DNA from 3 places in the Serratia sp. CoH_134_PS_4 genome. Region 1 is predicted to be linked to each of the others. Evidence: predicted binding sites of a transcription regulator. Region 1 holds the regulator's gene; each other region holds the start of a gene.
The links. Region 1 encodes CRP, which controls carbon source genes, mostly activating them, when cyclic AMP is high. Its sites were predicted from a motif close to ATGTGANNNNNNTCACAT; they were not measured.
Positions count from the first base shown of each region.

Region 2: a site for CRP is predicted at 5,109-5,126, ahead of idnO (gluconate 5-dehydrogenase). Genes of this name have one in related genera too.
Region 3: a site for CRP is predicted at 5,365-5,382, ahead of rbsD (D-ribose pyranase). Genes of this name have one in related genera too.

Region 1 covers NZ_JBXWKI010000009.1:43,039-50,139, reverse strand. The annotation lists gene AC2FCQ_RS15340 (YccS/YhfK family putative transporter) at 1-1,825, opposite strand, end outside; gene crp (cAMP-activated global transcriptional regulator CRP) at 1,880-2,512, opposite strand; gene AC2FCQ_RS15330 (OsmC family protein) at 2,892-3,299, shown strand; gene AC2FCQ_RS15325 (phosphoribulokinase) at 3,338-4,207, opposite strand; gene AC2FCQ_RS15320 (YheU family protein) at 4,358-4,591, opposite strand; gene AC2FCQ_RS15315 (hydrolase) at 4,588-5,568, opposite strand; gene AC2FCQ_RS15310 (LysE family translocator) at 5,687-6,289, shown strand; gene AC2FCQ_RS15305 (PhzF family phenazine biosynthesis protein) at 6,300-7,082, shown strand.
Region 2 covers NZ_JBXWKI010000002.1:131,152-138,252, reverse strand. The annotation lists gene AC2FCQ_RS05930 (thiamine pyrophosphate-binding protein) at 1-300, shown strand, start outside; gene AC2FCQ_RS05925 (cupin domain-containing protein) at 393-821, shown strand; gene AC2FCQ_RS05920 (DMT family transporter) at 926-1,789, shown strand; gene AC2FCQ_RS05915 (MFS transporter) at 1,974-3,218, shown strand; gene AC2FCQ_RS05910 (DUF1097 domain-containing protein) at 3,444-3,938, shown strand; gene AC2FCQ_RS05905 (substrate-binding domain-containing protein) at 3,940-4,923, opposite strand; gene idnO (gluconate 5-dehydrogenase) at 5,193-5,957, shown strand; gene idnD (L-idonate 5-dehydrogenase) at 5,982-7,013, shown strand; gene elaB (stress response protein ElaB) at 7,100-7,101, shown strand, end outside.
Region 3 covers NZ_JBXWKI010000007.1:279,868-286,968, reverse strand. The annotation lists gene rbsR (ribose operon transcriptional repressor RbsR) at 1-477, opposite strand, end outside; gene rbsK (ribokinase) at 483-1,409, opposite strand; gene rbsB (ribose ABC transporter substrate-binding protein RbsB) at 1,459-2,346, opposite strand; gene rbsC (ribose ABC transporter permease) at 2,371-3,336, opposite strand; gene rbsA (ribose ABC transporter ATP-binding protein RbsA) at 3,343-4,848, opposite strand; gene rbsD (D-ribose pyranase) at 4,856-5,275, opposite strand; gene kup (low affinity potassium transporter Kup) at 5,451-7,101, opposite strand, start outside.

The DNA of each region.
Region 1 (7,101 bases):
CCGCCAGCTTTGGCGTCAGCATATAGTGTTCACGCGCCAGAATGGTCATTGCATTAAGATGCTCAACAATAAACTGGCTGTGTGTCACCCACAGGCGCATATCCGCCAGATAGCTCGATTCAAACCCCGGCTCCTGCATTGCCTGATTAAGCGAGGTGAAAAGCGCATTGTGTGACTGATTGACCTGCATGCGGGCATAGGCCAGCGCACTGGGATCGGGCTCTTGCTCTTCCAACAGTAAACGCAATGCCTGTTGATCGTTCTCCAGCGCTTGGTGAGCGTTCTTACGCAGCAAACCGCTTTGCCACTGTGGCCATAACCAGATGGTGCTGCCGAACACCAGCACACAACCGATCAAGGTATCGATCAGGCGTGGAACCAAAAAATGGGTACCGTTTAGCGCCAGTAATTGCAAGGTGTAGACCGCCGTTACCGTAAAACCAATCACTGCCAACCCGTAGTTTTTACGCGAGACCAAGTAGGCCAGCAGGGTGATAACCAGCATTACGCTCAGCGTTTCAGCCTCAGGCAACTGCAGTTGCAGCAGGCCGGCGGCGAGCACCAGCCCAACCAGGGTGCCAAGCGCACGGTGCTGGATACGTACCCGGGTGGCGTTGTAGCCATTCTGGCTCACCAGCATGATGGTCAGCAGTATCCAGTAAGGCTTCGGTAAGTTGAAAATCATCCCGAGGCTACTGCCGGCAGCGAGTGTGACACCCAGGCGTGCCGCATTGCGCAGGGCGTTGGATTTAAATGACAGATAACTAACTAGCGCAGGCCAGAACGGCAAACGGTTTTGATTGGCCATCAGATCGCGTCGGTAAAGCGGGTGTTGGGTGCGTAACAGACGAGCAATACGGCTGAAATGGTAGTAACAGAACTGCCCAACGGGGTTATCCGGGTGCTGCGCTGCCACTTTCTCTAGCGCCGCCAGTTCATTGTCCATATTGAAACGCTGAGAATGCTGGTGATAGAGAATATCGTGTGCCACCGTGCGCAGCCGGCCGGCAATCACCTGTGCATTGCGGCGGATGATGGCTTCGGCCTGGCTTTGCTCCACCAGTTTTTGCACTTCTTCCGGCAGATGTAGACTGACGGTAATGTGTTCCTGCAGATCCAGTGCGACCTGAAAAGTACGCTGTAGGCGCTTTTGTTCGAGGTTACTGGCGTGCGGTAGAAAGTTAAGCTGCTGATACAGCAGGGTGATCAGATCCATCACTTTTTGCTGGCGTATCAACAGTGGCGGTAATGCGGTCTGTGGATCGGTATGCTGGGTCAGCAGCGAATATTTGGCCTCAAAGTAGTCCGCCAGTTCCAAATAGAGCTGATTGAGCGATTCGCGCATCGGTTGTTCTTTCCACAGCGTGAACCAAAACCAGGTAAACAGCCCGTACCAGGCGGTACCCACGACGTATAGCAGCGGTGCGTGCCAAAGCGGAACTGTACCGGCCATACTGAGGGAGAAAATGGCGGCAACCAGCGAGGCGGGCAACAGGCGGGCATGTAACGGACTTATTTCACCGCTGACGCCGAGAAGCAGTGCCAGGCCAAGCATCAACACCGGCAACGGCAAGTGCCAAAGCAATGCTTGCTGTAATAGCAGGCTGCTGAGTGCAAATAGAGAGCCACCGACGATCAGACGTTTGAAGAAGCGTTTGTGAGGGGTGTCTAGCCCGGCAATATTGCAGCAGGCAGGAACCAGGGAAAATAATAGGCCGTATTGCAGTTGGCCGCTCAACAGGCCGAGTAACACTGGCAGGCACAGCACCAGCGTTTGCCGCAGTGCATAGTTGACTTCCGGGTGGTAAATCAGTCTGCGCCACATGATGACTTGGGGCATAAAAAAACGGCGCGAATCATCGCGCCGTTTTTTCAGTGATTAACGCGTGCCGTAAACGACAATGGTTTTGCCGTGGGCGGAGATCAGGTTTTGATCTTCAAGCATTTTCAGAATACGGCCAACGGTTTCACGTGAACAACCGACGATTTGGCCAATTTCCTGACGAGTAATTTTAATCTGCATACCATCAGGATGGGTCATGGCATCAGGTTGTTTCGCCAGGTTCAGCAGTGTTTGCGCGATACGGCCTGTAACGTCCAGGAAGGCGAGGTTACCCACTTTCTCAGATGTTATCTGCAGACGGTTTGCCATCTGGGCTGACAGGCGCATCAGGATGTCCGGGTTGACCTGAATTAACTGGCGGAATTTCTTGTAGGAAATTTCAGCCACTTCGCAGGCGGTCTTCGCCCTAACCCAGGCGCTACGCTCCTGACCTTCTTCAAATAATCCAAGCTCGCCGATGAAATCCCCCTGGTTAAGGTAGGATAAAATCATCTCTTTACCTTCTTCATCCTTAATCAGCACCGCGACGGAGCCTTTGACGATGTAGTAAAGCGTTTCGGCTTTTTCACCTTGGTGAATCAGCGTACTTTTGGATGGATATTTGTGGATATGGCAATGAGACAGGAACCATTCGAGAGTAGGGTCTGTTTGCGGTTTGCCGAGAACCATTCGCTGTTATCCTCTGTTGTTATCGCTGCCTTGTGTCACAGGGGTCAGAGTTCCCTGTAAAACCTGTTGTCGCCGTTGTTTTAATGGTGGCTATCAGCAGATTTTGAGGCGTGTCATAAATATACGCTGTCGCTCTAGCATATTAACTTGCCGGGAGAGCTGCAAGCTACATTCTGTTAACATACCGGTAAAGGAGCCTTTCCCTGGGAGTTTCCCTGAAATCAGTGTCCCGGAAAGATTTATTGCGGCTCTGTTTGTAGCACAGAGTGAGGCGGGTGTCTTGTGTTGTCTCGCTTCAGCATGATTAGCATCAGGTTCCGTTGCCAGTTTCTATGCGAAAGCGTACCCTGATTTTAAGAAATTAACCGGAGTGACCAGTATGCAGGCAAGAGTTAAGTGGGTGGAAGGGTTAACGTTTCTGGGTGAATCCGCGTCTGGCCATCAGGTGTTGATGGACGGCAATGCGGGCGACAAAGCGCCCAGCCCGATGGAAATGGTGCTGATGTCGGTAGGGGGCTGTAGTGCTATCGATGTGGTGTCGATCCTGCAAAAAGGGCGTAATGATGTGCGTGATTGCGAGGTCAAGCTGACTTCTGAACGACGTGAAGAAGCACCGCGGCTGTTCACCCATATCAACCTGCACTTTATCGTGAGCGGTAAAGATCTGAGCGACAAAATCGTTGAGCGGGCGGTGAATCTCTCGGCGGAGAAATACTGCTCGGTGTCATTGATGCTGAGTAAGGCCGCCAGCGTGACTCACAGCTTTGAAATCCGCGACGTGGCCTAATGGTGAAAAGGCGCGGCTGACTGCCGCGCTCTACCCACTTATTCGATTTTTTTGCCTTCCAGCAGACGCTGCACCAAGGGTGCCATGATCAGCTCCATCGCCAGCCCCATTTTGCCGCCCGGCACCACAAGCGTATTGATGTGTGAGATAAAGGATCCCTGCAGCATCGCCAGTAAATAAGGGAAGTCGATTTGATCCAGGCCGCGGAAGTGAATCACCACAAAGCTCTCGTCCAGCGAAGGGATCGCCTTGGCGGCAAACGGATTCGACGTGTCGACCGTGGGTACCCGCTGGAAGTTGATATGGGTGCGTGAGAACTGCGGCGTAATGTAGTTGATGTAATCCTCCATCGAACGTACCACCGAGTCCATCACCGCTTCACGGGAGTGGCCGCGTTCACCGGTATCGCGGATCAGCTTCTGAATCCATTCCAGATTCACGATAGGCACCACGCCAACCAACAGGTCGACATGTTTGGCCACGTCGTTGTGTTCGGTCACTACGCCGCCGTGTAGCCCTTCATAGAACAGCACGTCAGTCGGTGCCGGTAAAGGCTCCCAAGGTGTAAAGGTACCGGGAACCTGGTTATAGGGCACCGCTTCATCGTAGGTATGCAGATACTTGCGTGAACGGCCGGTACCGTTCTTGCCGTAGTCGAGAAAGCTTTGTTGCAGCAGGCCGAAGTCGTTGGCTTCGGGGCCGAAATAACTGATATGACGGCCGAGATCGCGTGCTTTACGGATAGCTGCGTCCATTTCCGGTCGGGTATAGCGGTGGAAACTGTCGCCTTCCAGCTCTGCGGCGCGGATATTCAGCTGCTGAAAGATTTTACGGAACGCCACGCTGGTCGTGGTAGTGCCGGCTCCGCTAGAACCGGTCACTGCGATAACGGGATGTTTGGCGGACATAGTGGTGCTCACTCCGTGTTAAATGCGCAGGCGTCAGTTATGGTTATTGGTCTGTTTGACGCCCTTTCGCCAAGGGCAAAATTCCGCGCGTTGGTTTGCAATAGCCCATTGTTACCTGATTTTTTCCGTCAGTCATAGAACCGAGCAAGACTAAATTTCTTCTTGCCCGGCACGGAACTGCCCTCGCGGCATGATGTTGATGGTTTCATGCAGTTCTGACCACACCAGCAATACTTCGCCATTTTTCAGCTGACGGCGCACATCTTCCACTTTTTGCTCCAGCGAGCGCTCGTGCTCACCGTAGTCCGTCCCTTCTCGCAGCACAAAGGACTCGATCAGGCTATTAAGGGTCTCAGTTTCCAGTTCTTTCCAGGGGATAATCACGAGGTTGTTTCCAGATAAGGGGCAAGCCAGGATGGAATACGGTATTCCAGCCACATATGGGGTTTGTTCAACGTGCCGCCGACAAAGCCGACGTGGCCGCCAAACTCGGTCAACTGGTATTCGATATTGTGTGGCAGTGTGGCCACGTCGGGGATCACCTCGGCGGTCATAAAGGGATCGTCTTTGGCATGGATGATCAGCAGCGGTGTTTGGATCGCCGGCAGCAGCGGTAAGGCACTGCAACGACGGTAATAGTCAGTGGCGTCGTTGAAACCATGGATGCGTGACGTAATGGCATCGTCAAAGTCACGGATGCGGCGCAACGCATTAAGCTGCGTCAGCTTAAGCGGCAGGGTGTCTGGGTAGTGCAATAATTTACGGGTGGCATTCTGTTTCAATTGCCCGAGCAAGTATCGCTGGTAAACCCGTGAGAAGCCTTGGTCCATTCGCCATGAACAAGGTTCCAACATCAGCGGCGCAGATACCACGACGGCAGCGTGCAGCAAACTCTTGTTTCCTTGCTGGGACAGATAGCAGGCCAACATGTTGCCGCCGAGCGAGACGCCCACCGCGGCGGTTGGTACTTCTCCGTAGGTGGTTCGTAGCCACTGCAGGAAGAAGCGTGCATCCTCCGTTTCGCCGGAATGATAAATACGTGATTTACGGTTGGGGACGCCGCTACAGCCGCGAAAATGCATCACCACGCCGAGCCACCCTTTTTCGCGCCAGGCGCTGAGCTGACCGTGGGCATAGGGGCTATAGAAACTCCCTTCCAGCCCGTGAAACAGGACCACGCGTGGCTTGTGGCTGGCCAGGGCGGGATCTTCGCTCCAGGCAAGATCGACAAAATCACCGTCGGGCAATTCCAGCCTTTGCCAGTGCGGTTTTAGCTGCACGCGGCGGCGCACCAACCGTGGCAACAGTGTCTGTAAATGTGGATTACTGGCCCCGGTCAAAGGGCGAAAGGATTCATGCATAACGTGAATAAAAATCTTTTTGGCGGCTATTGTGAGATTAATAGTGCGCTGTTAGCTTCACTACCTGAGTTAACAATAATACTGCAAAAAATCCCCCTGGGTGAGGAGCACCCACCTCATGGAACCGAGTTTATTTCTTTCGATGTTAGGCTTCTTGTGGGTTGCTGCGATCACGCCTGGCCCAAACAATATGTTACTGACAACTTCCGGCGCCAACTTTGGTTTTATGCGCTCACTGCTGCTGATGATTGGCATCATGTTGGGCATGCAAAGTATTTTGCTGCTGGTGGCGTTCGGCGTGGGTAGCCTGATACTGGTTTACCCCGCATTGCACCTGGTGCTGAAAATTCTCGGCAGCCTGTACCTGCTGTGGCTGGCGTGGAAAGTGGCGACGGCAGCCTATGAAAAACTGGAAACCGATGTGGCGCCACCCAAACCGATACGTCTGTACCAGGGCTGGCTGTTGCAGTTCCTTAACCCCAAGGCCTGGTTGATGGCATTGGGGGCGGTGGCAAGCTTCAGCCTGGCGGGCGATAAATACAATACGTCGATTCTGGCAATCTCGCTGGGCATTTTGGTGGTGAATATCGTCGCCGGGGTGATTTGGCTGGGATTTGGTACGGTGATTGGTCGCCTGTTGCGCAGCAAAAAGGCCTGGATCATCTTTAATGTTTCTATGGGGCTGCTGACGGCGGCCTGTGTGTTACTCATCTGGCATTAAGGAATTGCAGATGGCAGAAAATTACTTCCACGTGGCGGCTTTTACCGGCGAAGGGTTCCGTGGCAACCCTGCCGGCGTCTGCCTGCTGAAGCATCCATTGTCGGCCGCAGAGATGCAGGCTATCGCCAATGAACTAAGTCTGCCGGAGACCAGTTTTGTCTGGGACGATGGCGATATGTCGGCTATTCGCTGGTTTACACCTCAGCGCGAGGTCGATCTGTGTGGCCATGGCACGTTAGCGGCGGCGCACGTGATATTCAGTGCGGTAAACCCGGCGTTGCAAGATATTCGGTTCCGCTCGGCAAGCGGCGACCTGTACGTTAAGCGTGATGTCGAGGATGGTGAACGTTTGATTTTGGACTTCCCGTCTCGGCCACCGCAGAAGATCGAAGAGCCTGCCGGGTTGGCGGCGCTATTGGGGATCCCTGTGCAGGAAGTGTGGCAGGCCAATGCGCTGCTGGTGGTGCTGGAAAATGAAGCGCAGGTACGGGCAGTACACCCCGATGTCCCGGCATTAATTGCCCTGACCGGCCGTGCGGTGATCGTCAGTGCTCCGGGCGAAACGGTAGACTTTGTCTCCCGCTATTTCACCCTCGACGGCGGCGAAGACCCGGTAACCGGCTCAGCACACTGCACGTTGATGCCGTATTGGACCGCTCGTCTGGGGCGTCATCAACTGCGCGCACGCCAGGTTTCAGTGCGCGGTGGTGAATTGTTCTGCGAACTGAAGGGGGCTCGCACCTTGATTGGTGGTTACGCCCGGGTTTTCCTGCGTGGGGAGCTGTTGGCGTGATGATGATTTCCTGTAATTC
Region 2 (7,101 bases), on a different contig from region 1:
ACCTTCGTGGTGATGAACAACTGTGCCCACGGTGCAATGCATATCGACACGTTGCAGAACCGGGGGGTATCGGCAGATTATACTGCGCTGCCCAATCATGACTGGAAAGCCTTCGCCAACAGTCTGGGCGTCTCTTCGGCCAAAGCGGCAACGTTGGAAGAGCTCGATGACGCGCTGGTTGCCGCGGCCGAACACGACGGCCCGTTCCTGATAGAAGTGTTGGTAGGAAATCATGTGGCGCCTAATCGATACTATGCCGAGAGCATCGTAGAATACGAGCAGCGTATCAAAGGCGTGTAAGAGCGTTGCCCTGTTAATCCGGGAGCCGTCATTATTTTGTCCTTTGCATCACGCCATTCTATTTTACTCACAGTAGTCATGGAGCGATAACAATGTATAAATTGACACTTCTGGCAGTATTAATGATGGCATTTCAAGGCCATGCACAGGCCGCTGACGATCATGGTGAAGGCATTACCAAAGAAACGCTTCTGAAAACAGAGACGTCGTGGGAGGGGTCGCCCTATCAGCATTATCCTGCCGGCGCTCCGCAGATCACCATGTTGAAGGTCACCGTTGAGCCGAACAAGGTGCTGGCCTGGCATACTCACCCGTGCATCAGCGCAGTGTATATGACAGGGGGGAGCGTTTCGCTGACGGTAAAGAAAACCGGCGTGAAGCACACCTTTAAACAGGGTGACTCTTTTACCGACACGGTAGATATTGTTCATCAGGGGGTATCGGGTGATAAAGGTGCTGAAATGCTGGTGTTCTTTGCCTGCGCAGACAATAAACCGCTGACGGTAAAAGCCGCCGAATAATGCCGGTGTCGTCTTTCAAGTTGCCGCTTTACCTGGCTGCAGCTTGGAATCTACGGGTATAGATTATTTTTTGCAGCCTGTTTGGGCTGCATTCTGAGGAAATCATGGTTGCTTTATGGATGGTTGTCGCCAGCGGGTTCTTTGCGCTGATGGGGGCCAGCATCAAATTGGCTTCGGCCAAAGTTGGCTTTTTCGACATCATTTTTTACCGTTCCGTCATTAACGTCCTGATCGTTGCCGCGCTGATTCATATTAAAAACCTGGGTTTTCGTACCCAGCATCTGGGCCTGCATATGAAACGTGCGGCTATCGGTAATGCGGCGATGTACTGCGGTTTCTATTCATTGATCCATCTGCCGATCGCCACCGCCACTACGCTGGGTTACACCAACCCGATTTTTCAATCGGCGATTGCCTTTGTTACTTCCAAAGGTCAGTTAACCGGAAAACTGTTGTTCTCGGTACTGCTGGGATTCATCGGCATTTTGGTGTTATTGCGCCCTGACGCGCCGAACGGCGAGTATGCGGCGACCCTGATCGGCCTGTTTTCTGGCCTGCTCACAGCATTGGCCTATTTTAACGTCGGCAAATTGGTACGTAGCGGGGAACCCGAACTGCGAGTGGTATTTTACTTCTCACTGGTGGGCACGCTGGTCGGTGGCGTAATGACGTCAGTGGTGGGGTTCACGGCGTTGGATAGCGCGATGATACTGTGTGTCTGTGCCATCGGCGTATTCGGCAGCCTGGGGCAAATTACCATGACTCGCGCCTATGGCAGCGGTAATGCGGTCATCGTTAGCATTCTTTCCTATAGCACCATCATCTTTTCCACCTTGCTCGGTTATGTGCTGTTCGGCGAAAAACTGTCTTACATTGCCGCCGGGGGCATGGCATTGATTATCCTTTCTGGTGCGCTGGCTATTTTGAAACGTGCTCCCGCGAAGGTCCAAAAAGCGGAGGCGGTGTAACCACTTTCTGCCCGTTTCTTTCATAAAGACCAGCGAGTATTGCCAGCGCGAATGCATTAATGAATCACTATGATGCATTCTTGGCTATTTTTACGGTTATACCCGAACGGTATGATAAACGCGTTTCCTGATGAGTTTGGTTTTCAGGGCTTAGTGTTTATCCAGATTGTTTCGGGAGAGAAAAATGTCTGAAGGGGTGGCTGTTGATAAAGCAGCTCAAGCGAATTCGGGCGAGTCACATTTTGCCATCTTATTGTTTCTAGCCTTGGCATTAATGTCTGCATTGCTCAACAGCAGTGCGCCGACGCCGCTTTATCCGCTTTATCAACATGAGTTGGCATTAAGCTCGGTCAGCCTGACAGTCATTTATGGTGCCTATGCTGCGGGTGTGCTGATCTCATTGTTCGGCGTGGGCAATATGGCCGGCAAAGTGAAGGACCTGCGCAGCATGATTGTTCCTGCGCTGCTGGTGGTACTGGCGGGGGCCTTGTTATTCTCGATGGCCGATTCGTTCCTGATGATGTTTATGGCGCGTTTGCTGGCCGGTATTGGTACCGGCGCCCTGACCGGGGCCGCGAATATTGCGCTGGTGCGTTTTGGGCCGAAAGACGGCGGTAAAAATGCGGCACTGATTGCGACATTGTCTTTTACCACCGGTCTGGCATTAGGGCCGATTTTCAGCGGCGTTGCGTTGCAAACTGGGTTCCATACCACCTCATTGCCGTTCATTATCATTATGGCGGTGGCGGCAATCGCTGCGTTAGGTGTGATGCTCAAATGGCCCGCTATTGCTCCGGTTGTCCCCCTGAATGGAGCCGTAGAAACAGGGGCCGAAACGGAAAAGAGTTCTCTGGGAGATGGCTTGCGAGCGACAGGGGGCAAGTTCTTCCTGTGTGCCGGTGCGCTGTTTATCTGTTGGGCTGTGGCTGCCAGCATTCTGGCGATTGGCCCAAGCGTGTCGGAAAAGCTGTTGGGTATGCATAGCCGTGGTGTTTATGGGTATGTGATCGCGGTTTATCTGGTGATTGCCGGTATTAGCCAGATCCTGAGCCGCCGCGTTAATGCTCGTCACTCGCTGATGTTTGGCTGCCTGGCGCAAGCGCTGTCAGTCGTGGTGTTCGCCGAAGCCATACAGATTCATTCGTTGGGTCTGGCCAGTGCCGGTATGGTGATTGCGGGTTATGCCTACGGGGCTATCTTTGTCGGCAGTGCCACATTGGTGAATCTGATTTCACCGAAGGCAAGCCATGCAAGACTGATTTCGCTGTTTTACGTTATTGCTTATATCGCCAACTGGATCCCTATCCTGTTGGGGGTAGTGATCGACCATGCCAGCTTGCATCTGGCGGTCAACCTGTTATTCCTGGTCAGTGCCGTGGTGTGCTTAATGTTAAGCCTCATGGTGACCCGCGCGGGCTTCCCACGCTGAGATTTCAGCGCCCGATCTCATTTGGGCGTGAGTGAATCTGGTAAACGATTTCCCTGGTGTTGTTGTGTGTCATTTCCAGCGTGCTTGCCACGCTGGTTTTTTTTGTGACAAATTCCTCAGTTCTGTAATTACCATGTTTCTCATTACATATTTTATGTGATGCCCATCATATATTTTTGCCGATTTTCGCGTAAACTGCGCGCTTCCTTTTCAGCGGGTCGGTTTATGAACGTTATTTTTGCCATTGCTTTGACTACCGGGATCCTCTCTGGCGTTTGGGGATGGGTTGCGGTGAGCCTGGGGTTAATCAGCTGGGCCGGTTTTCTCGGCTGCACAGCCTATTTCGCCTGCCCGCAGGGGGGATTAAAAGGGTTGTTAATCAGCACATTGACCAGTTGCAGCGGCGTCTTTTGGGCTATGGCGATCATTCACGGCAGTGAGCTCGCTCCAGGCTGGAGTATGCTCGGTTATCTGCTGACCGGCGTGGTGGCTTTTTTGATGTGCATTCAGGCAAAGCAACAGTGGCTGGGGTTCGTGCCTGGTACCTTCATTGGCGCTTGCGCGACCTTTGCTGGTGGCGGTGACTGGCCGTTGGTGACCCTGTCTTTACTGGTTGGGCTGGTGTTCGGTTACGCGATGAAAAACAGCGGCTTGTGGTTGGCGGCACGCAATGAGAAAACCAAAGCGACCGCTGTTGTTACCGAGAATGTTAACCGCTGATTCAAATGGTACCGCCGAGGGAAATGCGGTAGTGCAGGTCCACGCGCTCAATGCAGGGTAGCCCTTTTATGCGTTTGAGCAAGATCTCCGTAGCGACTTTACCCATATCAAACCTTGGTGTGATCACGCTGGCGATGCCCGGCGTGGTGGCTTTGCCGATATCCAAACCGTGAAAACCTGATAGGGCGACGTCCTGTGGAACTTGTAACCCGAGCCGGAGACACGCCTGCAACACGCCAACGGCCAGATCGTCATTGGTGCATAAGATACCGTCCAAATCAGGATAGAGTTGACGGGCCATCGCCAGCATATCGGAACCCACACTGACAGACGACACCCGATGCGGTGTGATTTGACGCGGCGCTAACCCTTGGTTTTCCATCGCCTGGCAATAGCCTTGAAAGCGCTTGTTATCGCGGGCATCAGACATGGCACCAAAATAAACCACCTGACGTTTTCCGCTGGCAAGCAGCGCTTCTGTCATGTCATAACCGGCCTGATAGTTATCGAACCCCACGGCAATCCGCCCCTCCGGGGCTTCAAGATCCATCACCTGCGCTACCGGGATTTTTGCTGCCGCCAAGTATTTCTCTGCCCGTAATGTGTGCTCAGAATCTGTAAGAATCAGCCCCGCGATGGGGTAGGCCAGCAGTTGGACGATATGCTCTTCCTCTCGTTGGCGGCTGTAATCATAGTTCACCACCAGGGTCTGATAACCGTGTTCCAGCGTAATGGATTCGATACCGGCTAACAGGTCGGCAAAAATCTGATTGTTGAACGAAGGGATCAGGACGCCTATACGCGGTTTTTGCGTTGAGCGCGCTTCATCGCTGTCGGTGAAATTAACCTCTTTCATCACTTGGGCAATTTTCGCGGCGGTTTCTGCTGCCACCTTTTCTGGCGTGCGCAGATAGCGGCTGACGGTCATTTTTGTCACACCGGCGAGCAGCGCAATATCCTGCAGCGTGACGCGTTGGTTCTTCATTCTGATGCCTTAGCTGGGGAGGCGGAAAGAGCCCGCATGATGTCATGTTAACAAATCGATCTGGCGATAACAATCCGCCTCATAAAGTATAAAAACTATATTTTTCAATAAACTATGTTGATATGTTTTCTCGGCGGAATGCGTAGCTTCACGTTAAAGGTAACAGGTTTTAGTAACACTGTTTTAAGTGATCTTAATCACATTTTTGCTGGCAGCGATCCGCTGAGATAGACGCCTGTTCTTTCTGAATGACATGGCCGGGGTGCGTTATGAACAACTTGTTTTCACTGGATAATAAAAAAATACTGATTACCGGCGCTTCTCGGGGCATTGGCTTTCTGCTGGCTCGTGGGCTGGCGCAGTATGGTGCCCATATTCTGGTCAATGCGACCACTCAGGAAAATGCACAGCGTGCGGTTGAAGCGTTGCGACGCGAAGGTTTCCGCGCCGACGCCGCGGCCTTTGACGTGACCGACTCTCAGGCCATTCATGCTGCTATTGAGCAAATCGAGGCAGAGGGCGGTGGAATCGATGTGCTGATCAACAATGCGGGCATTCAGCGCCGTCATCCGTTTACCGAGTTCCCGGAAAAAGAGTGGGACGAGATTATTGCCGTCAATCAAAAAGCGGTCTTTATGGTCTCGCAAGCCGTGGCGCGCCATATGGTGCAGCGCCAAAGCGGAAAAATCATCAATATTGGCTCAATGCAGAGCGAACTGGGCCGCGACACCATTACACCCTATGCCGCGTCAAAGGGGGCGGTAAAAATGTTGACGCGTGGCATGTGTGTAGAGCTGGCGCGCTATAACATTCAGGTAAATGGCATTGCTCCGGGCTACTTCAAAACGGAAATGACCCAGGCGCTGGCGGACAATGCGGAGTTTACCGCGTGGCTGACCAAACGCACTCCGGCTGCCCGTTGGGGTGATCCGCAGGAATTGATTGGTGCCGCCGTATTCTTGTCATCAAAGGCATCCGATTTTGTTAATGGCCACCTGCTGTTTGTCGATGGCGGCATGTCCGCTGCGGTATAACCGCCAGTTTAATGGAAAATAATGATGAAAATTCAAACCCAATCCTGCGTGGTTAAAGGCAAATATGACGTCGCAGTGGTGGAGCAGGAGGTGGAATACCAAGGGACGGGCACGCTGGTGAAAATCACGCGTGGTGGTATCTGTGGGTCAGACCTGCATTACTACCAAGAAGGCAAGGTTGGCAGCTTTCAAGTGCGCCAGCCGATGGTGCTTGGCCATGAGGTGATTGGTGAGGTGGTGGCCAGTGATACTGCGCGACTGGCTGTTGGCCAAAAGGTGGCGTTGAACCCCAGCAAACCCTGCGGGCAGTGCAAATATTGCCAGGCGAACCAGCAAAACCAGTGTACCCATATGCGTTTCTTCGGCAGCGCCATGTATTTTCCCCATGTGGATGGTGCCTTCACCCAATACAAAGTGGTTGATAGTGCGCAGTGCATTGCCTTTGACGCCGATCGCGATGAGAAGGTTATGGTGTTTGCTGAACCTTTGGCCGTCGCGATTCATGCCGCAAAACAGCCAGGGGAGGTAAACGGCAAAAGGGTGTTTGTTTCCGGCGTAGGGCCGATCGGGTGCTTACTGGTGGCTGCATTGAAGGCACTGGGCGCCAGCGAAATTGTTTGTGCCGATCTTAGCCCACGTTGCCTGGATATCGCCCGTGAGATGGGGGCGTCTATCTGCATGCATGCAAGCAATGACGATTTTAGCCGTTACCAACAGGAAAAAGGCTATTTTGACATCGCGTTTGAAGTTTCCGGCCATCCGTTATCCCTGTTGCGCTGTCTGGAGGTCACCCGTGCCAAGGGGACGGTCGTGCAAGTGGGCATGGGCGGCAGTTTCCCTGATTTTCCACTGATGCTGCTGATCGCCAAAGAGTTGAATTTGCTGGGCTCATTCCGTTTTGTTGAAGAGTTTGATATCGCGGTTGCCTGGTTGTCCGACGGGACGATCAATCCGTTGCCGCTGCTCTCCGCTGAGTTTAACAATCAGCAACTGGAACAAGCTCTGGCATTCGCCGGCGATAAGCGCCTGGCCGCCAAGGTCCAGCTGGTGTTCTAATTTTAGCCAATAGTCTGATGGCGGGGAGCGGCTATCCTTGTCTATAGTTAAGGGCCGCTTCATTTTTTAAATACGGAGAACTTAACAT
Region 3 (7,101 bases), on a different contig from region 1:
GTCCTGGATAATGTCGTTAGCCCCCTCGAACGGAGCCCAGTCCATCATCACTATAGGGAGTGAGGGATAACGGCTCAGCGCATCTTGCGATGGCCGGTGGTTCTCGGTGCACATTAATAGCAAACCATCGACACGTTTTTGCAGCAGTGTTTCCATGTTGCGATTCATGCGCGCGGCGTCCTCTTCCGTATTGCACAGGATCAGGCTGTAGCCACGCTCATAGCAACTGCGTTCAACGCCGCGTACGACCTCAGCATAGAAAGGGTTGTTACTGGAGGTGACCAACATGCCGATGGTGCGCGTCTGATTCAGTTTGAGGCTACGCGCAAGTGCAGAGGGGGCATAGTTAAGGTGTTCAACGGCCGCCATGACTTTAGCTCGCACACTGTCGCTGACAAAGCGATTGTTATTAATGACGTGCGAGACCGTCGAGGTTGAAACACCCGCCAGACGGGCGACATCTTTCATGGTGGCCAAAGGGGTTACTCCTGCTGCTGCAAAAAGGCATCAATCTCTTCGCGCCAAGGCACGGAAGGCTGTGCGCCCGGTCGGGTCACCGCAATCGCCGCCGCCGCATGAGCAAAACGCACCGCATCAGCCATCACTTTCCCTTCCAATAGCGCCGTTACCAGTGCGCCATTGAACGTGTCACCGGCAGCGATGGTGTCTACCGCTTTGACCTTAAAACCTGGCACCAATTTGCCGTTACCCTGCTCACTCAGCCAGACACCTCGGCTACCAAGAGTGATGATCACCGTGGCAATGCCTTTATCATGCAAAGCCTGGGCGGCTTGTGCAGCATCATCGTCATTGTTGACCGTAATACCGGTCAGGCGGTGGGCTTCTGTCTCGTTTGGCGTGATCATATCGACCATTGCCAGCAGCTCATCAGGCAATTCACGTGCCGGTGCCGGATTGAGGATCACCTGAGTTTGGTGCTGTTTCGCCAGGTTGGCGGCGCCAATAACGGTCTCCAACGGAGATTCGAGCTGCATCAGCAGCGCATCGGCATCCACAATCTTTTGCTGGTAACGCGCCAGATAGTCTGGTGTCACTGCGGCGTTGGCGCCGGCATCAATGCCGATCACATTCTCGCCCTCCGCGTTGACGAAAATCAGCGCCACGCCGGTGGTGCTGTCGGCAATAGCTTCAATCGGTTGGGTATCAATGCGATCGGTCGCCAGCTGTTTGCGGATGCGTTCGCCGATATCGTCAGCCCCCACGCAGGCGATAAAGGCGATATCTGCCCCGCTGCGCCCTGCAGCCACCGCCTGGTTAGCGCCCTTGCCACCGAACGCCACCTTATACTGTTTCCCGATCACCGTTTCACCCGGATGTGGGAAATGCTCAATATTGAGGATATGGTCGGCATTAATGCTGCCCAGAACCACCAGCTTACCTGTTTCCATCGCATTGATTCCTGAATTGCGCGCCATCATAAGATGGCGCGGGTGTGTCTTATTTGGTGACCAGTTTCAAATCTACCGGAATCGTGGCCGGTACTTTTTCGCCCTTCAGCACTTTGTCGGCAGTTTCTACGCCGATCACACCAATTTGATCTGGACGCTGTGCCACGGTTGCCGCCAGTTTGCCGCCTTCAACCGCTTTCACGCCATCGGCAGTGCCGTCGAAGCCTACCACGACCACATCGGTTTTACCGGCGGTTTGCAGAGCACGCAGTGCACCCAGCGCCATTTCATCATTCTGTGCAAAAACGGCCTGCACGTCTGGATGAGCGGTCAGCAGGTTCTGCATCACGTTCAACCCTTTGGTACGGTCGAAGTCTGCCGGTTGGCTAGCCAACAGTTTGAATTTGTTCTGATCCAGAGACTGTTTAAACCCTTCGCCGCGTTCACGTGCCGCAGAAGTACCGGCAATCCCTTCCAGCTGGATCACTTTAGCGTCTGCACCGACTTTTTTGGCAATAAAATCACCGGCCATTTTACCGCCGACACGGTTATCAGACGCGATATGGCTGACGACGTCACCTTTACTCGCCACACGGTCCAATGTGATGACAGGGATCTTGGCCTGATTGGCCATCTTGATAGCGTTACCAACGGCATCAGAGTCCGTTGGGTTGATCAACAGCAACTTAGGTGCTTGCACCATCAGGTCCTGCACGTTTGCCAGCTCTTTCGCCGGGTTGTTTTGCGAATCCAGCACCACCAGGTTGTAGCCCAGTTTATTCGCTTCTTGTTGTGCGCCTTCCTTCATCGAAACGAAGAACGGGTTATTCAGGGTAGAGACCACCAGCGCGATGGTGTCTTTAGCCAGTGCGTTAGCACTCAGGGTAGCGCTCAGCGCGAAGGCTGAAGCCAGAATTGCCAATTTTTTCATTTTCATCATCGTGATTCCTGTAGGGGGAGGTTATTTGTTGCTTTTGTTCTCTACCAGAACCGCCAGCAGTATCACCACTGCCTTCACGATCATTTGGTAGTAGGAAGAAACACCCAATAAATTCAGGCCATTATTCAGGAAGCCAAGGATCAGCGCCCCGATCAGCGTGCCAACAATGCGGCCTTTGCCACCCGCCAGGCTGGTACCGCCCAGCACGACTGCTGCAATGGCGTCCAACTCATAGCCGGTACCGGCGGTTGGCTGTGCCGAAGACAAACGCGCCACTTCAATCACGCCCGCCAGCGCAGCCAGCAATCCACAGAGTGAATAGACGATAATCTTTACTTTATCGACGCTGATACCGGACAGGCGGGTCGCCGCTTCGTTACCGCCCAGGGCATAAATATAACGGCCCAAACGGGTATGGTGCAGCATGTACCAGGCAGCGATAAATACGATCGCCATGATCCAGATCGGGGTTGGAACCCCCAATGGGCGGCCGATGCCGAACCAGCCGAAAGTATCCGCCACGTCGGTAAAGCCGGTATTCACCGGGCTGCCGTTGGTGTACACCATGGTGACCCCGCGCAACAACAGCATCATGACCAGGGTGGCAATAAATGCCTGAACCTTGCCTTTGGCAACGATCACCCCGGTACAGGCGCCCACTGCCGCACCCAATGCCAATGCCGCCGCGACGGCAACCACCGCGTTAATTTCAAAACCGACGATCGACGCCGCCACTGCGCCAGTCAATGCCAGCAACGATCCTACCGACAAATCAATGCCGGAAGTGAGGATCACTAATGTCATCCCTACCGCCATAATGGCGTTCACCGACGTTTGCTGCAGAATATTGAACAGGTTGTTTACCGTGAAGAAATTAGGGCTCATTGAAGAAACCACGGCGATCAGCACCAGCAGAGCAATCAGTGATTTTTGCTCTAACAGCCACTCTTTACTGAACCAGCGTTTTGCCACACTCTGGGAACTCATATCTGATTACTCCTGCTTTACGCCGTATTGCTTGCCAACAGCCGCAGCCATCAACGCTTCCTGGGTGGCCTGTTCAATCGGGAACTCGCCGCTGAGATGTCCTTCGTGCATGACCAGAATACGGTCACTCATGCCCATAACCTCCGGCATTTCCGACGACACCAGAATGATGCTCAACCCTTCCTGCTTGAACTGGTTGATTAACTGATAGATTTCTTTTTTGGCACCGACGTCGACCCCCCGCGTTGGTTCATCGAGGATCAACACCTTTGGCCGCGTCATCAGGCCGCGGGCAATTGCCACTTTCTGCTGGTTGCCGCCGGAGAGCAGGCCTATCGGCTGTTCCATCGACGGTGTCTTGATATTGAACAAGCGGATGAAATCGCCCACCGCCTGCTGTTCTTCGGCCTGTTTCAGACTGCCACCGGCACGGCTGAAATAACGCAGCGCAGTCAGCGACATGTTTTCCTTCACTGACATCCCCAACACCAGGCCATCGCGCTTACGGTCTTCGGAGATATACACAATGCCGTTTGCCAAGCCATCCTGTGGAGAATGGGTGACCACCTCATGCCCGTCGAGTTTGACGGTACCGGCTTTACGCGGTGCGGCGCCGTAGAGAATTTTCATCAACTCGGTACGCCCAGCGCCCATCAACCCGGCAACACCAAGTATTTCGCCGCGGTACAACGTAAAGCTGACGTCATGCACGCCCGGGCCAGAGACCTGGCTGACTTCCAGCCTTTTTTCACCACGCGGCTGATTCAAACGCGGATATTGTTCTTCCAGCTTGCGGCCTACCATCATTTCTATCAGCGAATCTTCCTGCAGCTCGCTGACCGGTCGTTCGGCGATGAACTGCCCATCACGAAATACCGTAACGTCATCGCAAATTTCAAAAATCTCTTTCAGCCGGTGCGAAATGTAAACAATGCCTCGCCCTTCGGCCTTAAGTTCGTTGATCACTTTAAATAAAGAAGCGGTTTCGGTGTCGGTCAACGCATCCGTTGGCTCATCCATGATGATGACCTTCGATTCGAAGCTCAGCACCTTGGCGATTTCCACCATCTGCTGATCGCCAATCGACAGTTCACCCACCAGCCGGTGACTGCTGTAACTCAGGTTCAACCGCGCCAGCAGTTTGTCGGCTTCGGCATACATGCGTTTCCAGTCGATGCGGCCGATACGGTTGACAAACTCACGCCCGAGAAAGATGTTCTCCGCAATCGTCAATTGCGGGATCAGATTAAGTTCCTGATGGATGATACCTATACCCGCTTCCTGCGAATCCTTCGGGCCGTTGAACGCCACTTCTTTACCGAGAAAATACTGACTGCCGGCGTCTTTGTTATAAATGCCGGTCAGCACTTTCATCATGGTGGATTTTCCCGCACCGTTTTCCCCCACCAGCGCCATCACCTTGCCGGGATAAACGCTGAGCGCAGCGCCGGAAAGCGCCTTCACGCCGGGAAAGGCTTTATCGATCCCTTTCAGTTGCAGTAAAGGTTGCATAGACGCCTCAGAAAGTTACGCCGGCACAGAGGATCACATTCGCGTATGGCGAGCATTCCCCGCTGCGGATCACCGCCCGGCTGTGTTCAGTTTGCGCTTTGAAGGCACGGTGACTGATATAGCTCACGCTAATGGTATTGCCCTGGTGTTGGCCGAGTTTGGTCAGTTGAGCCAACAATGCGTTGTGGAGCGGCGGATTTTGTTTGATGATCTCTTCTGCCAGAATGACGCTTTCTACCTGCATCTCCTGAGTCACCACCTCGAGCACCTGTAAAAACGTCGGCACTCCCTGCGTCAGCGCCAGATCGATACGCTGCGTTGCCGCTGGAATAGGCAACCCCGCATCGCAAATGGCGATCTGATCGGTATGGCCGAGGCGCGAAACCACGGCAGAGACATCAGCATTCAGCAGCACGCCTTTTTTCATTTTCTTTTTCTCATTCCGCCAGCGAAACGTTTCGCTTGTGTCTGGAGTTTAAAAAAACGTCAGGAGAAGGCAACCGGGATAATGCAGAAATGTGATCATTATCGAAACGTTTCGCTCGTGTTACCGAGAACATCAACAGAAAGGGCCCAGCGATTGCTGAGCCCTTGAGGGAGAGTTAAATCTCGACCTGGGTGCCGAGTTCGATCACCCGATTCGGTGGGATCTCAAACTGGTCTGGCGCGCGCAGCGCATTACGGCTCAATGCGATAAACAACTTGCCACGCAGGAACAAATACCAGGGGCGTTTAGTGAGAATCAGCGACTCGTGCGACATAAAGAACGAGGTTTCCGTCATCCTGCATGGCAGCCCTTCCAGCCCGCAGCGGTGGAACACCTCCTCAACGTTCGGCGTTTCGCGCCAGCCATAGCTGGCCACCACCCGCCAGAAGGTCGGTGACAGTTGCTCGATAGTCACCCGGCGTACGTTATGTACGTAAGGCGCATCCTCAGTACGCAGCGTCAACAGCACCACCCGCTCATGCAGCACCTTGTTGTGCTTCAGGTTATGCAGCAGGGCAAAAGGAATCACGTTGATGGCACGCGACATAAATACCGCAGTACCAGGCACACGCACCGGCGGTGATTTCTCCAATGAAGCAATCATCGCCTCAAGGGAATTACCGTGCTCATGCATGCGACGCAGTAAGCGAAAGCGTTCGCTTTTCCAGGTTGTCATGATGATGAACATCACCAGCGCCAGCAGCAGCGGCAGCCAACCGCCAGAGAACAGCTTCAAGGCGTTTGCAGCGAACATCGGCACGTCAATAATCAGCAGGATGACCAGAATGCCCACCGCGAAGAAGCGGTTCCAATGCCAGTTTTTGATCGCCACGGAGGTCACCAGAATACTGGTCAGTACCATGGTCCCAGTTACGGCAATACCGTATGCCGCGGCCAAATTACTGGAGTGTTCAAACCCGACAATCACCAATACCACCGCGATATACAGTGTCCAGTTGATCACCGGAATGTAAATTTGGCCCGACTCCATTTCCGACGTATGAATAATGCGCATCGGTGACAGGTAACCCAGACGTACTGCCTGACGCGTCAGTGAGAATACGCCGGAGATCACCGCCTGAGAGGCGATAACCGTGGCCAGCGTCGCCAGGATCAATAACGGGATCAGCGCCCAGTCCGGGGCTAACAGGAAGAATGGGTTCTTGATGGCCTCAGGGTTTTTCAGTAGCAGCGCACCTTGGCCGAAATAGTTCAGCACCAGTGAAGGCAACACGACGGTGAACCAGGCCAGGCGGATAGGGAATTTACCAAAGTGCCCCATGTCGGCGTACAACGCCTCGACACCGGTGATCGACAGCACTACCGCCCCCAGCGCAAAGAACGAAACCTTCTTATATTCAATAAAGAAGTTCAGCGCCCATTTCGGGTTTAACGCCTGCAGCACTTCTGGGTTGGCCATAATGCTACGTGCACCCAACACAGCCAGCACGATAAACCACAGTAACATCACTGGCGCAAACAGCTTACCGACGCTCCCCGTACCGTGCTTCTGAATGGCAAACAGCACCGTCAGCACCAAGATAGACAGCGGAACGATATAGGGATCAAGCGACGGGGCTGCAATTTCCAGCCCTTCTATCGCCGACATCACCGATATTGCTGGCGTGATTACCACCTCGCCATAGAAGAAGCTGCCACCAATCAGGCCCAGAATCACCAATATAGCGGTGGTGCGCGCCGACGTGTGGCGCCCAGCCAATGACATCAACGTCAGAATACCGCCTTCACCGGCGTTATCCGCTCGC